DNA from 3 places in the Oceanobacillus sp. CF4.6 genome. Region 2 is predicted to be linked to each of the others. Evidence: riboswitches for the same ligand, from Rfam matches in the RefSeq annotation. Region 2 holds a riboswitch; each other region holds the start of a gene.
What was found. A riboswitch is a leader RNA that binds a small molecule or an ion and turns the genes downstream of it on or off. The one in region 2 is predicted to bind preQ1.
Positions count from the first base shown of each region.

Region 1: it holds a riboswitch for preQ1, as region 2 does, so the genes downstream of both, ACHABU_RS12280 (VUT family protein) here and ACHABU_RS19770 (QueT transporter family protein) in region 2, are expected to answer to the same signal.
Region 3: it holds a riboswitch for preQ1, as region 2 does, so the genes downstream of both, queC (7-cyano-7-deazaguanine synthase QueC) here and ACHABU_RS19770 (QueT transporter family protein) in region 2, are expected to answer to the same signal.

Region 1 covers NZ_JBIMEX010000007.1:99,615-104,621, forward strand. The annotation lists gene ACHABU_RS12270 (ABC transporter ATP-binding protein) at 1-935, opposite strand, end outside; gene ACHABU_RS12275 (pyridoxamine 5'-phosphate oxidase family protein) at 1,177-1,599, opposite strand; PreQ1 riboswitch class I at 1,796-1,841, shown strand; gene ACHABU_RS12280 (VUT family protein) at 1,959-2,492, shown strand; gene ACHABU_RS12285 (YeeE/YedE family protein) at 2,592-3,845, opposite strand; gene ACHABU_RS12290 (DUF4023 family protein) at 4,031-4,150, shown strand; gene ACHABU_RS12295 (small acid-soluble spore protein H) at 4,205-4,384, shown strand; gene ACHABU_RS12300 (NADPH-dependent FMN reductase) at 4,476-5,007, opposite strand, start outside.
Region 2 covers NZ_JBIMEX010000018.1:55,993-60,999, reverse strand. The annotation lists gene ACHABU_RS19795 (ring-cleaving dioxygenase) at 1-365, shown strand, start outside; gene ACHABU_RS19790 (flavin reductase family protein) at 392-1,000, shown strand; gene ACHABU_RS19785 (alpha/beta hydrolase) at 1,016-1,615, shown strand; gene ACHABU_RS19780 (calcium/sodium antiporter) at 1,660-2,613, opposite strand; gene ACHABU_RS19775 (VOC family protein) at 2,767-3,627, opposite strand; PreQ1 riboswitch class I at 3,791-3,835, shown strand; gene ACHABU_RS19770 (QueT transporter family protein) at 3,843-4,328, shown strand; gene ACHABU_RS19765 (DUF3891 family protein) at 4,440-5,007, shown strand, end outside.
Region 3 covers NZ_JBIMEX010000004.1:126,527-131,533, reverse strand. The annotation lists gene queE (7-carboxy-7-deazaguanine synthase QueE) at 229-957, opposite strand; gene queD (6-carboxytetrahydropterin synthase QueD) at 950-1,417, opposite strand; gene queC (7-cyano-7-deazaguanine synthase QueC) at 1,417-2,079, opposite strand; PreQ1 riboswitch class I at 2,163-2,207, opposite strand; gene ACHABU_RS08770 (sodium/glutamate symporter) at 2,298-3,701, opposite strand; gene ACHABU_RS08765 (methylated-DNA--[protein]-cysteine S-methyltransferase) at 3,914-4,426, shown strand; gene ACHABU_RS08760 (YqjF family protein) at 4,453-5,007, opposite strand, start outside.

The DNA.
Region 1 (5,007 bases), on a different contig from region 2:
GACGTTTCATTTCCTAAATGCTCCACGTTCACAACTTCGAGATGATGTGTCGGATCCTTATCTGTTGCCGGAAGAATATGCTCTGCACGAATACCAATCGTCAAGTTTTTATTTAATGAAATCAGATTTAAGAAACTTGAATCGACATCTAACGGAAGCGTATCCTCAATAATTAACTGTCTTGTATCTGATGAATAAACAACTTTGCCTAAATTCATCTTCGGCGAACCAATGAATGATGCAACAAACAAATTTGCTGGCTCATTATAGAGCGAAATCGGTTTACCGACCTGCTGAATCTTACCGTCATTCAATACCATTATTCGATCACCCATCGTCATCGCTTCCACTTGATCATGCGTCACATAGACCATGGTCAGACCCAATCTCTTCTGCAGCCTGCGAATTTCCACTCGCATATGTGCACGTAATTTAGCATCCAGATTAGAAAGTGGCTCATCCATCAAACACAGTGGTGCTTCACTAACAACAGATCTAGCGAGTGCTACACGCTGTCTTTGCCCACCTGATAGTTCTTTTGGTTTTCGTTTTAACAGTTCATCCAATCCCATCATTTGAGCAGTTTCCGTTAATCTTCTTTGCTGTTCTTTCTTATCTACTTTTTTTGCATTTAATCCAAAAAGGATATTTTGCTCGACGGATAAATGCGGATATAATGCATAATTTTGAAAGACCATAGATAAGTTTCTATCTTTTGGAGGGAGGTGGTTGACGGTTTTTTTATCTACTTTTAATGTGCCTCCTGTAATTTCTTCCAGCCCTGCAATCATACGAAGTAACGTACTTTTTCCAGAACCTGAGGGGCCAACAAGAACAAAAAATTCACCCTCTTCAATAGATAAATTGATTTCATCTAATACACTTTTTTGTTTGTCGTATGACTTGGAAATATCGATTAATTCAACTTGACTCATTTTGTTGCCTCCTTAACATTCGCATTTTCATTTAAGCATACTTTTTTATTGAAATTAGGTAATTTACTTAAACCTTACGTATTATTTAATGAAGATTAATAACATTCACATTGTCTTCATATTCCATCGGTATAAAAGACTATAATCGGCATACTAAATCGATCCATAAAAAAACAGGAACATCAAGGGCTGCCCCCTGAAATTCCTGTCATATTAATCGTTTCTTACGTTAAGTGAGCTGTTAAATATCCAATTCTTCTGGCGGCTCACCTTTTTTATTCATTAGACGGACTTGAAGCGGCTCTATTTCCATAATCAAATACTCGGGATCATCCGGACCTTTAAAGTAAAGTTTCATATCATCATTCCATAGTTCCTTCTTCAGTTCTTCGGAGTCATTAAAGGATACCTTGCCTTGATATTCCACGTATTGATCGCCAAATCCTCCACCTTCGTATCCGATGAGGATATGTGTAAATGGGTTTTCTTCAATTTCATCTGTTTTATCCGTATCTTTATTCGTAGCTGTGTACAGTTTTAAATCCCGATGGAAAAACATCATATATCGCGAATGAGGCTTATTTCCTTTCACGGTCGCCATGGTTCCAACCGGACTTTCTTTAAAAATTTTCTCAACGGTTGATTTAATTTCTTCCTGACTCAAAATAACACACTCCTTTATATTTCTATATTTTTTATTATTCCTTTTCTATTCATAATTAAACAAGGGATTAATTAAGATGCACCTTAGATCATGATGAACTGGTCTGCCATTATGAACCGGAACAGTTGTGAAAGGAAAAATGAGCATGGTATTCGATCATATGCTATAATAAAAATATCAATTTAATACCTACTTTGTGGGAGAGGTTCTAGAACAAACCCTCTATAAAAAACTAAAGAAGTAACTGTATCTTTCTTTAGGATATGGTTTTTATTTTTGTCTTTTATTGAATTTTTACTATGATTCTCTCGTTTGACAGTAGGTGTTCCTGATCAATACTATACAAAGGAGCGCTATCCATGCGAATATTTTTTTACCTTATCGTTATTATTATTGCAAATATTGTTACCGCAAAGTTTGCCCCATTAGAATTAGGCGTATTTATTATCCCTTGGGGGTCCTTTTTGATTGGATTAACATTTATCTTACGGGATATGGTACAAAACAAATATGGCAAGAAAAAAACGTACTTGTTGATTGGTATGGCACTGCTTTTATCTGCAATTTCAAGTTATCTGTTAGGGGATACATTATGGATTGTTTTTGCCAGTGCGATTAGTTTCCTCGTTTCAGAAACCGTGGATACCGAAATTTATTCCAGGATAAAAAAACCGATGCATATTCGTGTACTTTATAGCGGAACAGTTGGTGGTGTACTGGATTCCACTATTTTCGTAATTATTGGTTTATCACCTCTAGGAGCCGGTTTTGTACCATGGGAAGCAGTATGGATGGCAATTTTAGGACAAATCGTTATCAAAGTTACAATGCAATTTGCTGGTGTACTTGTTCTTCAAAACTCGAAAACTATTAAAGCAGAATTCGCTAATTGACTCTAGATACAAAAAGCCCAGTTCCTTTTTGATAAAGGAACTGGGCTTTTTTGTTTTTAATACTTCAGCAAAGTGAAGAAATAGATTACTCGTTTTTTATTAACAAAATTGATCCGATTTCTTTGGGTTCTTCATGCCGAATAATGGTCTGATAAACAAAGCAAGTCCAGTTCCAAGCAAGGCCATTACTCCCCATACCCATCCATGAAGGCTGAAGGAGGCAATCCCGCCAAAGTAAGCGCCAATATTGCAGCCGAATGCAAGACGGGAGCCATATCCCATCAAAAGACCACCAACAATAGCAGCACCTGCAACACCCGGTTTAAACTTCTTCGGTTTGAAAGATCCCTGGGCAGCGGCTGCAATAAATGCTCCAAGTATAATACCGAAATTCATGACACTCGTGGAATCAGCCAATACCGTTTGTGATAAAGCCTCAGCGGTAGCTCCTGTAAAATAACCCCAACTAGTCACATCGATACCAATGGCCTGAAGTGTCTTACCGCCCCACAAAGCAAATGCAGATGTAATCCCCCATGGTTGACCTCTGACTGTCAATGTCAAAGCATTGAGGATTGCAAGAATGATTGCCGCAGCAAATAGTGGCCATGAACCTCTGAATATTTTTTTCCATCCGTTTGTTGTAGGAAGAGGTTTCATGGATGGAGGATTTTTCCGTTTGGCAACTTTAACAGTAACCCCATAGATTAGAGCAAATAACGCCAGCTGAACAATCCATGCACCAAAAAACCCAAGTCCAGTAGATTCTGCCAAAGATATCGGAGGCAAAGATGGCGTGCCCATCCAAAACGGAAGATGGTATGCTCCAACGGTTGATCCGATAATAAAGGCAATCAGTGTTAAAACCATCGAGGAGGCACCTCCACCAAGATTATACAAGGTACCAGATGCACATCCATTACCAAGCTGCATACCTATACCAAAAATAAATGATCCGAAAATAACACTGACCCCAACAGGAGATACATACCCAGCAGGTGTAAGCCCTGTAAAATTAAAACCTGTACCTAAAATAATTGCAAATAATGTTGTAGCTACTGCAAGCATGACCATATGTGCCTGAATTCCCTGTACATTCCCCACTGAAGCGAGCCTGCGAAAAGCCGAAGTAAATCCAAATCTGGCATGAAGCAACGTTGCACCTAATGCAAGTCCTATAATATATAAAATACCCTGTACCCAGCCTGCTGTAACAACAGTAGCTATCAACAATGCAATAGCAGCTATAATTCCCAATGACATGATTGGTTTTTGCACTGGACTGAGATTAGTAATAACGGTTGTCGGTTTAAAATTAAATCTTTTCTCGTCTGTAACAACAGATTGTTCCATAAAAATGCCCTCCTTAACCAATAAAGTTAATAGGGATTAATATTACCTCAATATGCCTAAAAAGTAAACATGGATTTTTTTATACCATTTACTAGGCGTCCTTTTTACGAAACAATGGTATGCATTTTTCAACTTTCAATGGTAAAGAATAAGCGTATTCGATTATTTGAGGAGGTGGTGCTAGGATGGAACGTACAAATGAGTTTGTAAAAAAGTTCAATGATACAAAGGAAAAGGACATATCGAATAAAAAGCGCCAGGGACATAATGACCCAGCGAAGAAATTACCTAACAAGCGACATTAACAGCATTTACTGGGATACATCCCTTAAGCTAAATAAAACCAAGGAGGTTCACATATGAATATCCAAAGAGCTGAAGAAATTGTTCAATCACCCGATTTAGTAAATGTAACGTATAACGGGAAAAAAATTTATATCCAGCATGTCGATGATCAAAATCAACTTGCACGTGTCTATCCACTGGATAACCCTCAAAAGGAGTTCGATGTACAACTAGAAAAACTCACGGAAGAATAGCAAACGAAAGCCTCTTTAATTAGGGGTTTCTTACATACCAATCTTCCCATCAAAAAAAGGATGTCGACGGGACATCCTTCCTTTTCTTTATTTATCTTAATAATTTAAATGCACCCGTCCAGGAAATAAGCTGATCCAACATTACATTGGCATTATCTGCATGGTAGTCAGCAGGTTTGAATTCGCTCATGTTTTCAAAGTCTGAAATTAGAGAAAATGTTACTGCAGTACGTATATCTGCAACTTGAAGTTCTCCTAGAATTAGACGGAGGTTTTCATGTGCACGAGTTCCACCTAAGCTACCGTAACCGACAAATGCTGCGGCTTTATTATTAACTTCCGGATTTAGGAAGTCAAGCGCATTTTTCAATGCTCCACCTATTGCATGGTTGTATTCCGGAGCTACAAAAATATAGCCATCGAAGGAAGCGATTTTTTCAGACCATGCTTTAATTGCAGTTTCGGAACCAACTTGGTTCGCTTCCGTTAATTCTTCACCTAGCATTGGCAGGTCGAATTTTGCAAGATCAACCACTTCATAGTCCACATCATCATTACGTTTTGTTGCGAAATCATATACCCAATTTGCAACAGCTTCCCCGTTACGACCTTGACGAACACTA
Region 2 (5,007 bases):
ACATTGGTAATACCATCGATGTTAAAACAACGTCTACTGGTTCTGGAGAAATGGGTGTTGGAACAGTTCACCATATTGCTTGGAGAGCTAAAGATGATGCAGATCAGCTTGAATGGCAAAAATATATCAGTGAGAATGGCTATGGGGTAACCCAAGTTAAAGATAGAAATTACTTCAATGCCATCTACTTCAGAGAATATGGGAAATTATTATTTGAGATCGCGACAGACCCACCAGGATTTGCTCACGATGAGTCCGTTGAAACAATGGGTTCTGAATTAAAATTACCAGCACATTATGAGCAGTATCGGGAGCAGCTTAATCAAACATTGATTCCGATTGAAGTGAAAAATCTAGATCAGTAATTCAATTATCTAAGGAGGAATGTCGGATGCTTTCGTTTAACCCAACTAACAATACGGAACGGGAAAATTACAAGTTATTAATTGGCAGTATTATACCTCGACCAATAGCATTTGTAACTACCGTTGCTGAAGATGGCACTGTTAATGGAGCTCCATTCAGTTATTTTAACATTGTGTCCTCCAATCCTCCCACGATTGCCGTCTCTGTTCAGCGAAGAGATGATAAACCAAAAGATACAGCACGTAATATATTGAAAGCAAAAGAATTCGTAGTGCACATCGTTGATGAAGATAATGTAGCAGAGATCAACAAGACGGCTGCTACGTTGGCACCGGATGAAAGTGAAATTAATCTAACTCATCTTACACTTACAAATAGTGAAACAGTGGCAGTTCCGGGAATCAACGAAGCAAAAATTCGATTGGAATGCACCTTGGACCATGCCCTTGAATTAGGTGAAGATAATACAGTCGGTACAGATTTAATAATCGGTAAAGTCGTTCACTTTCATGTTGCAGAAGAATTGTATACAGACGGAAGAATCGATCCCGTTAAACTCGGTGCAGTCAGCAGATTAGCTGGTACGAATTATGCTAAAATCGGAGAAATCTTTTCAATGGAAAGACCCAAATAGAGAGGAGAATAGCTAATGAAACATATTTTCAAAAAAGGAAATGACCAATCAACACCAACATTATTATTACTGCATGGCACAGGGGGGACGGAAGAGGATCTTCTTCAACTTGCAGAAATTATCGATAAGGACGCAAATGTTCTCAGTGTTCGCGGAAATGTCCTTGAAAATGGAATGCCCCGCTTTTTCAAGCGATTGGCTGAAGGCGTATTTGATGAAGAAGATTTGATCTTCCGCACAAAAGAATTGAATGAATTTTTGGATGAAGCATCCGTAAAATATGAGTTTGACCGTAACAATATTACTGCAGTCGGCTATTCAAATGGAGCGAATATTGCCGCCAGCTTACTATTCCATTTTACAGATGCATTAAAAGGAGCGATTTTGCATCATCCAATGGTTCCAAGAAGAGGAATCGAATTACCTAATCTCTCAGATAAAAATATATTTATTGCTGCCGGTTCAAATGATCCAATTTGTCCTGCACAGGAATCCGAAGAACTAAAAACATTATTAGAAAATGCTGGTGCCGATGTAGAACTCCATTGGGAAAACAGAGGCCATCAACTAACAATGGATGAAGTACAAGCAGCAACAGCATGGTATAAAGCCTAAAGAATCCGATGTTCTACCAGTTAAATGGGTAGAACATCGGATTTTTAATTTCGAATAATAATATAGATAAGGTAAGCAACGTACGCCAAAGCTAGTATTAGACCTTCTCGCTTTCCAATTTTGAAATTTGTTCTAGAAAATACTAATAATAGTATTGTTAGAATAACCATAATAAACAAGTCAGTAACTACTTTACCATCAACGGCAAGCGGTGTTATGGCGGAAGATGCACCGAGTACAAACAGGATATTGAAAATATTACTTCCTACAATATTACCAAGCGCAATTTCACTTTGTTTTTTCAGTGCTGCAGATACGGATGTCACAAGTTCAGGAAGTGAGGTACCAATAGCTACAATGGTAAGACCTACTAATGTTTCACTCATACCAAGTGAATATGCTATTTCCGTTGCATTCGATACAACCAATTCGCCGCCTATAATGATAGCTGCTAACCCCAACAACGAGAATAGAATATTCTTTCCCCATGTAATTCCTTCAGGCAAAGGTTCTTCTTTTGAGGCATTCCTATCCTTTAAGGCAATTTCAAAAACATAAATCAGGAAAAGACCAAATAATAAGAGAAGGATCAAGCCATCGCCTCGAGTAATAAAGTTATTCATTTCACCTTGAAGAAAAACATCACTCATAACAATTAGTAATGCAGCGGTAGATAACAACGTAAAAGGTATTTCTTTTTTGATTGTTTCATTCTGTACCTTTAATGGAAATAAAAATGCGGTCAAACCAACTACCAATGTAATATTAAATATATTACTCCCAACCACATTGCCCAGCGCTACATCTGCACTGCCATCCAATGCAGCAAAAATACTTACTGTCAGCTCCGGAGAACTTGTACCAAAGGCGACAATTGTAAGACCGATAAGAAGCGGTGATATACGGAGCAATGCAGCAATATTGGAGGAACCATCAACAAACCAATCCGCGCCCTTAATTAATAAAGCAAATCCTAAAATCAATAAAATGTAAGCCATGTTGTATTCTTCCTTTTATAGATTATTTTTTACATACTATTACTTTACCCTTTATAAGAAAATAAATCTCATTAAATGATAATAAAAATCGTTCTATGCATGACTAAAGAAGAAGCTACTGAAAATAAAATTCCAGTAGCTTCTTCTTAATCATTAATTTAGTTTTAGCTGAATCGCATTTCCTGAAGGATCTTCCGTTACATAATAATCTTCTTCCGCTTTCACTGAAGCTCCTACTTTTTCCAAATTTACTTTTGTTTTATGAAGCGCATCCTCATCAGGGAAATGCAGTGTAAACCAATTCAACCCCACGCTGTTTTCAGCAGGTGTAGGTGCACCGACCCCATTCCAGACGTTTAAACCTATATGGTGATGGTAGCCATTATGTGATGTGAATAGCGCACCTGGAAATTCCGTAACGACGTCATACCCAAGACCATTCACGTAGAATTCTCTTGTTTTTTCTAAATCAGAAACATGAAGATGAATATGTCCAATGACCGTATCGGTTGGCATCCCTTTCCAATCCTCTTCTGCTTCAGCAAGTAAATCATCTCCATCTAGCGCCACTGTTGCCATGGATACTTGATTATCAGACCAATTCCATTCAGAAGAATCACGGTCATGAGCAATCTCAATGCCGTTTCCATCTGGGTCATCAAAGTATAGAGCCTCACTGACATAGTGATCGGATGCCCCCAGACGCATTTGGCCACCTGAAGCCTGTATAATATGTTTCAGGAATGCAGATAAATCTCCGCGAGTTGGTAAGAGAATTGCAAAGTGATATAACCCGGTCGTTCTTGCCTCTTTTGGTGCAGCATTTTCAGGCTGTTCTAAAGTTAATAATGGTATTTTCCCATCCGCAGTTAGAACTGCTTTGTTTTCTTCTTCTACCATTACTTTAAATCCCATAAAATCTTTATAAAAAGTAATGGATTTCTTTAAGTCTGTCACATTTATATTAACTTCTCCTACGTATATTGTCGGTTGTTCAAAAAATTTCTTTTCCATAGCAATCTCCCTCACTTTTAATTACATGTTTATACTTAGTTACTTTATGTAAGTATTATAATGACTTTTTTTATTATTGTCAAATTACCTTTATTAAAAATAGTAAGAAGTGAATAAAAAGGCTTTTCTTTTATCTGTTTTTGTATTATACTAACTTGCATTGCTTTACGTGGTTCGTAACCATCCCACGATAAAAAACTAAGGAGAGATTTACGATGACCGTAAGAACACTTGTAATAAATGGTTTATTGGCTGCATTGTATATTGCTGTATCTGCACTTATTATACCTTTTGGGTTTACAAATATTCAATTCCGCATTTCCGAAGTATTCAATCACCTGATCGTGTTTGATAAACGTTACTTCTTCGGAATTGTACTAGGTGTATTTTTATATAATCTTTTATTCTCCCCATTAGGGTGGTATGATTTGGTCTTCGGAGTTGCCCATTCAGCTATCTCATTGGGTATTATCATCTTACTTGCAAAATATATAAAAAACATTTGGGTACTTCTTGTTGCAAATACAATCGTCTTCACATTCAATATGTTTATTATTGCATTTGAATTGAATCTGGCATTAGCTCTACCATTCCTATTTACATGGCTTACTACAGCTATTGGCGAATTTGTTGTGCTGGCAATCGGTATTCCAATAATTTATGCTCTAAATAAAAGATTACATTTTAATAAACTAATTTAAATTACTTCATCATTCGTTTTAATTTTGCGGATGATGAAGTTTTTATTTTGTCTACTCGACTACATTGCTTATACTGATAGTACATTCCACACCGGAAAGGATGGAGTTTAAATGATTGTCAGAGAACATGACCAACATTTTGTATTAATTCAGCAGGATCACCACGCCCAAATCTCAGGAGATATTTTGAAGCAGTGGAAATCGGATTATTTTCATGGTATTGAACTTCGTGAATCGGTTGAATACGCAGCATATCAGCATGATCATGGTTGGAAGGAGTTTGATAAGCAACCCTTTTTGAACGATAAAGAAAAGGTACCATTTTCCTTTTTCGATTTTCCTAACCTACCCAAAATCATTCTATATAAACATGGTATAGATGAAGTACAAAAAGTAGATTCCTATGCAGGAATGCTTTGTAGCGAGCATTATAAACGGTTTTTATTGAACAATACTTCGCTCGAAGCACAGGCATTTGTCACGTATGAGGAAATGCGTCAACAAACGATAATTGACACACGAAACAAATTCAACAAACGTTTGTTTGAATTTCATTATAGTCTTCTCCAGCTTGCAGATAACCTTTCATTATATATTTGTATGAATGAGCCAGGTGCTGAAAAACAAAATGAACATTCTTTTTTTAAAAAAGGGATCCCAACCAACACCACTCTCCATG
Region 3 (5,007 bases), on a different contig from region 2:
TTTATTGATATAAATTGATTTATCACTCTTTGTAAATCAAACTATTTTCATGGGAATTTCCTGCTATTTGATATACTTAAGCTAACTGAATGGATTATTAAACAAGTTCAGAAAAGTGTTCTTCATAAATCTGATGAATGACCATACAAGGAAAAAATTCAAGAGAAAGAGTTTATGAGATCTTCCTCTAATCAATATTTTTGTAGCCGAAAAACATAAAGCATTTAACTAAACACCACGTTTGTTCCCCCAGATAAGGGCATGAACTTGTGGAAGAACTCGAACATGATTCAGTTTAGTTGATGCAACAACCTTCTCAATCAGCCATTCATATTTGATTAAAAGTTTACTAGCAAGGTTAGATGCTTCACTTTCTACCAGGTCATCATTTCCAACCTGAAGGAAAAAGGGAACCTCTGGATATCGTTCATGCACCTTTTCTGCATAGGTTAAATCTTCATCATCAAAAATGACGACTTTTAAACTTGTATTTTTAAGCCGATTATTGATTTTTAAGTTTTTAATAATTAAATCAAGCGTTTCAAAATTTGTGTTCATCTTGGAGCTCGGCGGTTTAGGGGAAATTGTGAGATCATCGATTGCAAGGAACCAATCCTGCCAGCGGCTACCCTGTGTTTCCAGTGCCACTTCCATGTTTAACTCGTGTAATGTTTCTACTAGTTCATTTAGATTGGCTAAGAGTGCGGGATTTCCACCTGAAATGGTTACGTGATCAAAATGGTCTCCGCCTGTTTGTTTGAGCCGTGTCATAATTTCGTCGGTAGTCAACCTTTCAATCTCTTCTTTAGCACTGCCGTCCCAGGTAAAGGCAGAGTCACACCAAGAGCAACGATAATCACAGCCGGCTGTTCTGACAAACATTGTTTTTCGACCGACGACCATTCCTTCCCCTTGAATGGTTGGTCCGAAAATCTCAAGTATCGGAAACTTATTCATTTATCATCCACTCCCGTCTTGCCTCGGCATAGCTTGTCGGTGTTTCATAGAGTTTAACGAATTCTACTCGGCATTCATTTGATTTATCGAGAAGTGCTTTCTCCATCTCTTCATAAATCCAAACAACCATATTTTCGGCAGTAGTATTCATGTTTGGAAGGGTATCATTTAAATAACGATGGTCAAGGTGAATTTCAATTTGTTCTTTCCAAATGCTTTTAATTTCTCCAAAGTCGATGACAATGCCAATTTCGTTGGCAAACCCGCTAAGTCCAAAAATAACGTTGTATGTGTGCCCATGTAAGTTTTTACATTTGCCTTCATAGCAATGGAGGTGGTGGGCAGCATCGAAAGTGAATTCCTTACATACCAGAACACGTTTCTTATGGTATTTGAGCTCATGCTTTTTAATGTCTTTGTCTATTTTCTGCAAGTTCTCCACAATAGTAAATCCGTACATCAGGAATTCCCCTTCTTTTGCAGATAGTTATCCAGCCCATTTTTTCGCAGCTTACATGAAGGACACTCGCCACATCCCCCGCCACGAATTCCGTGATAACAGGTAAGTGTATTCTCGCGAACATAGTTAAAGGCACCAAGCTGGTCGGCAAGTTCCCAGGTTTCTGCTTTATCCAACCACATTAATGGTGTATGGATAACAAACGAATCATCCATCGATAAATTCAGTGTTACGTTTAGTGATTTAACGAATACATCACGGCAGTCCGGGTAACCGCTAAAGTCTGTTTCACAAACGCCTGTAATAATATGCTTTGCCCCAATCTGTTTTGCCAAAATGGTGGCAAAAGAAAGAAAGAGCAGGTTACGGCCTGGGACAAAAGTGGAAGGAAGGTCTCCATTCTCCCCATCTTTTACTTCAATTTCATCACGTGTTAACGCATTGGGAGCCAATTGACTTAAGAGCGACATATCCAAAACATGATGTTGTACATTCAGGTCAGCAGCAATTTCCTTTGCTACTTCGATTTCCTCTTTATGACGTTGATTGTAATCAAAAGTCACCAATTCAACGTGATCATACTTTTTTAAAGCCCAAAATAAACAGGTGGTACTGTCCTGACCACCACTGAATACGACGACAGCTTTATTATTTTTTTCCATAAAAAAATTCCCCTTTCATGATAGAAAAAGAGAATCCTACTCACCCAAATAAAAAAAACCATACTTATAAGGAAAGTACAGTTACATCCTTAGTTTTTTATAGAGGGTGTAGCTAGAACCTCTCCTGCAATAGTGCAGACTTTTTATAAACTTTTCCTTTTTATTATAGCATTTCTTTCATAAAAAGGGCCATATTTATCTACTATGGCCCTTTAACTTTAATTTTTCTTCTTACCAAAATAAAGTAAACCAACGAGCAAACCAATTACACACATGATTGCTGCAAAAACAAAGAATGGAATAGGACCGAATTGAAAGATTAGTGGAACAGATAATGCCGTTACTAATCCTCCACCAAGGAAGGGCTCAAACACGAGCTGTTTATAGCCGAAACCTTCAAAAGCTGGAGATTCCGCCTTCGGATCGGCAACACGCATCAAGAGTAAGCCAGTAGCGGTAATCCCCATCGATTGACCAAAATCACCGATACCTCTTTCAAGCCAATACGTAGGTATCATTCTTGGAGCGAGGACAAAGAATCCAATCACATTCCATGCAATACCAGTAATCGCAATGAGAAGAAATGGAATAAAGTTGTCTCCAATAACATCTAGTGATACCGTTCCTATCGCTGCTAATATTAGAATATCCAACGAAAATCCCTGAATACGACTAATCATTTGCCGATCGACTAGATATGCGTTGTCTACTTTGTTTAAGAATAGTTGTACGATTATTCCTCCAATCATTGCAAAAGGGAATAATGGAACATAGGTCATTAAATCTGAACCGAAGAGGCTTTCCTCAATCCATACGAACGATTGCAGTAAAATATAACCTGCTATAATTGCCAGGGCAATCACGGCAAAGTGAAAGGAAAGTGGCTCGATTGATTCCGGACGAACCGTCATTTTTGCTGCGGGCTCTCTATTCTCAAATTCCACAATTCCAGCCTTTTTTAAGGTGGAAAATTCTTCAACATCTCTAATGATTTCTGTTTTCTTTTTGCGTATTCCCCAGTTAATGATGATAATTCCTATAATAACCCCTGATAGAATACCAACCGTTGCTAATCCGACAGCCAAGTCATAGGCTTCTGGATATCCCATTTCTTCAAATGTCCCCTGTAGTCCTGCTGCTGTACCATGACCGCCTTCAAAAGATACTTCAATCAGCGCCCCGACCATGGGGGGCATACCAAAGAATGGTGTTAACACGAGCAGTGCCAACAGGATACCGACCACATATTGGCCCCAGCCAAGTGTCCAGCCAAAAGCAAGCTGTGGTCCACCAATTCGCCATATTTTTGATAGATTTGGAAGTATGGTCCCTAAGAACAAGGTTGCAAATACAACATTGATCATCAATCCAGGCAGTTCACTCCATACTTCTGTTGCAGCCGGAAACATTAGTCCAGTCGACCAAAATGACTGGTCTCCTATGTATGGTTCTAATACTCTGCCAAGTACTTGTGGACCAACAAGCAAAGCGATAAATCCACCGATGACGGAGGAAGGTAAAAATAAATTCTGCAGCCATTTCACACGAACCCTAATCCATTTCCCCAGTAAAAGAAATAATCCAAGGTATAAAAGGGCAAATCCAATCTCATTTGGGGTCATCTTACTACTCCCTTTCTAGAAATATAATTAATTTTTTCTTCCCTATATTTTTCCCTTTCAAACTAAAGCAGTTGATAAATCTTGGGGACAGGAAACTCGCACCGGAATAACCATGATTTTTCGGAAGAAGGTATCTGCGTCTAGCTTTCATTAATTGGCCCACTCGTTTAACATAATGTTATATAAATAGAACCAAAAAGGGGGGTGTAATCTTGAATGTTAATGAGAAGGAAACGATATACTATGATCAGCTATCAATGGATGGCTGGACTATGTATATTGCCACAACGGAGAAAGGTCTTTGCTTTGTAGGTTCACAAGCAGAAGGGTATGATGCAATGAAGGATTGGTTTGCTAGACACAGACCAAGAGCTGTATTGATTGAGGACTTAAATAAAGTGATAGTCTATAAGGAACAGTTAGTAGAGTACCTAAGGGGCGAGCGCAAAGTATTCGATTTGCAGGTAGATTTAATTGGAACAGAATTTCAAACTGCTGTATGGGATGAACTTCAGAAGATCCCATTTGGTGAGACAACATCGTATTCCAACATCGCAGAACAAATTAACAGACCAACTTCCGTAAGAGCTGTTGGAACGGCAATTGGAGCAAATCCTGTATTAATTGTTGTACCATGTCACCGTGTAATCAGTAAAAGTGGAAAAATGGGAGGTTATCGTGGTGGTATTTCAATGAAAGAGAGTTTGCTGCAACTGGAAAAATAGGGCTTCCAACAGGATTTCTTGGAAGCTCATTCGTCCACTTTTTTTATCGGCCAGAACAAGACGCGCCGGGAATAAGCATAATGAAAGATTGGGTTGCCAATTACAGTATCATCTGGTAAAAAGGGCATCATATCTTCAGTCTCAATATTAGCCTCCACATCGCAGATCTTCCACCGCTTATGATGAATATCTCCTCTGAATAAGAAATTGTTTCGATAGGTCCATAAAATATATCTTTCCAGCAGCCAATAATTCAGGCTGGATTTTTCAGGATAATAGGCCTCAGAAGTTGGCCGGTATGATCCTTTAAAAGAAGCATTCGATTTCCCTTTGCGGGTAGAATCAAAGTAAAAAATATCCTTCTTCTTTTTCATCTTCATGTTTGCGTAAAAATAAGGTAACGTGGCTACTCTTGCGCCGAGGACTGCAAGCAGTTTATTGGCATCCAGACTGAAGAAGTAAATTCCCTTTACCCCTTTTTGTTTTACATAGGTGCGAACATTCAACTCTAAATAGGAATGGAGAAAAGGAATTGGAGGCATTTTTCGAGGGCGCATATTATTTACTTTGAATGGAATGAT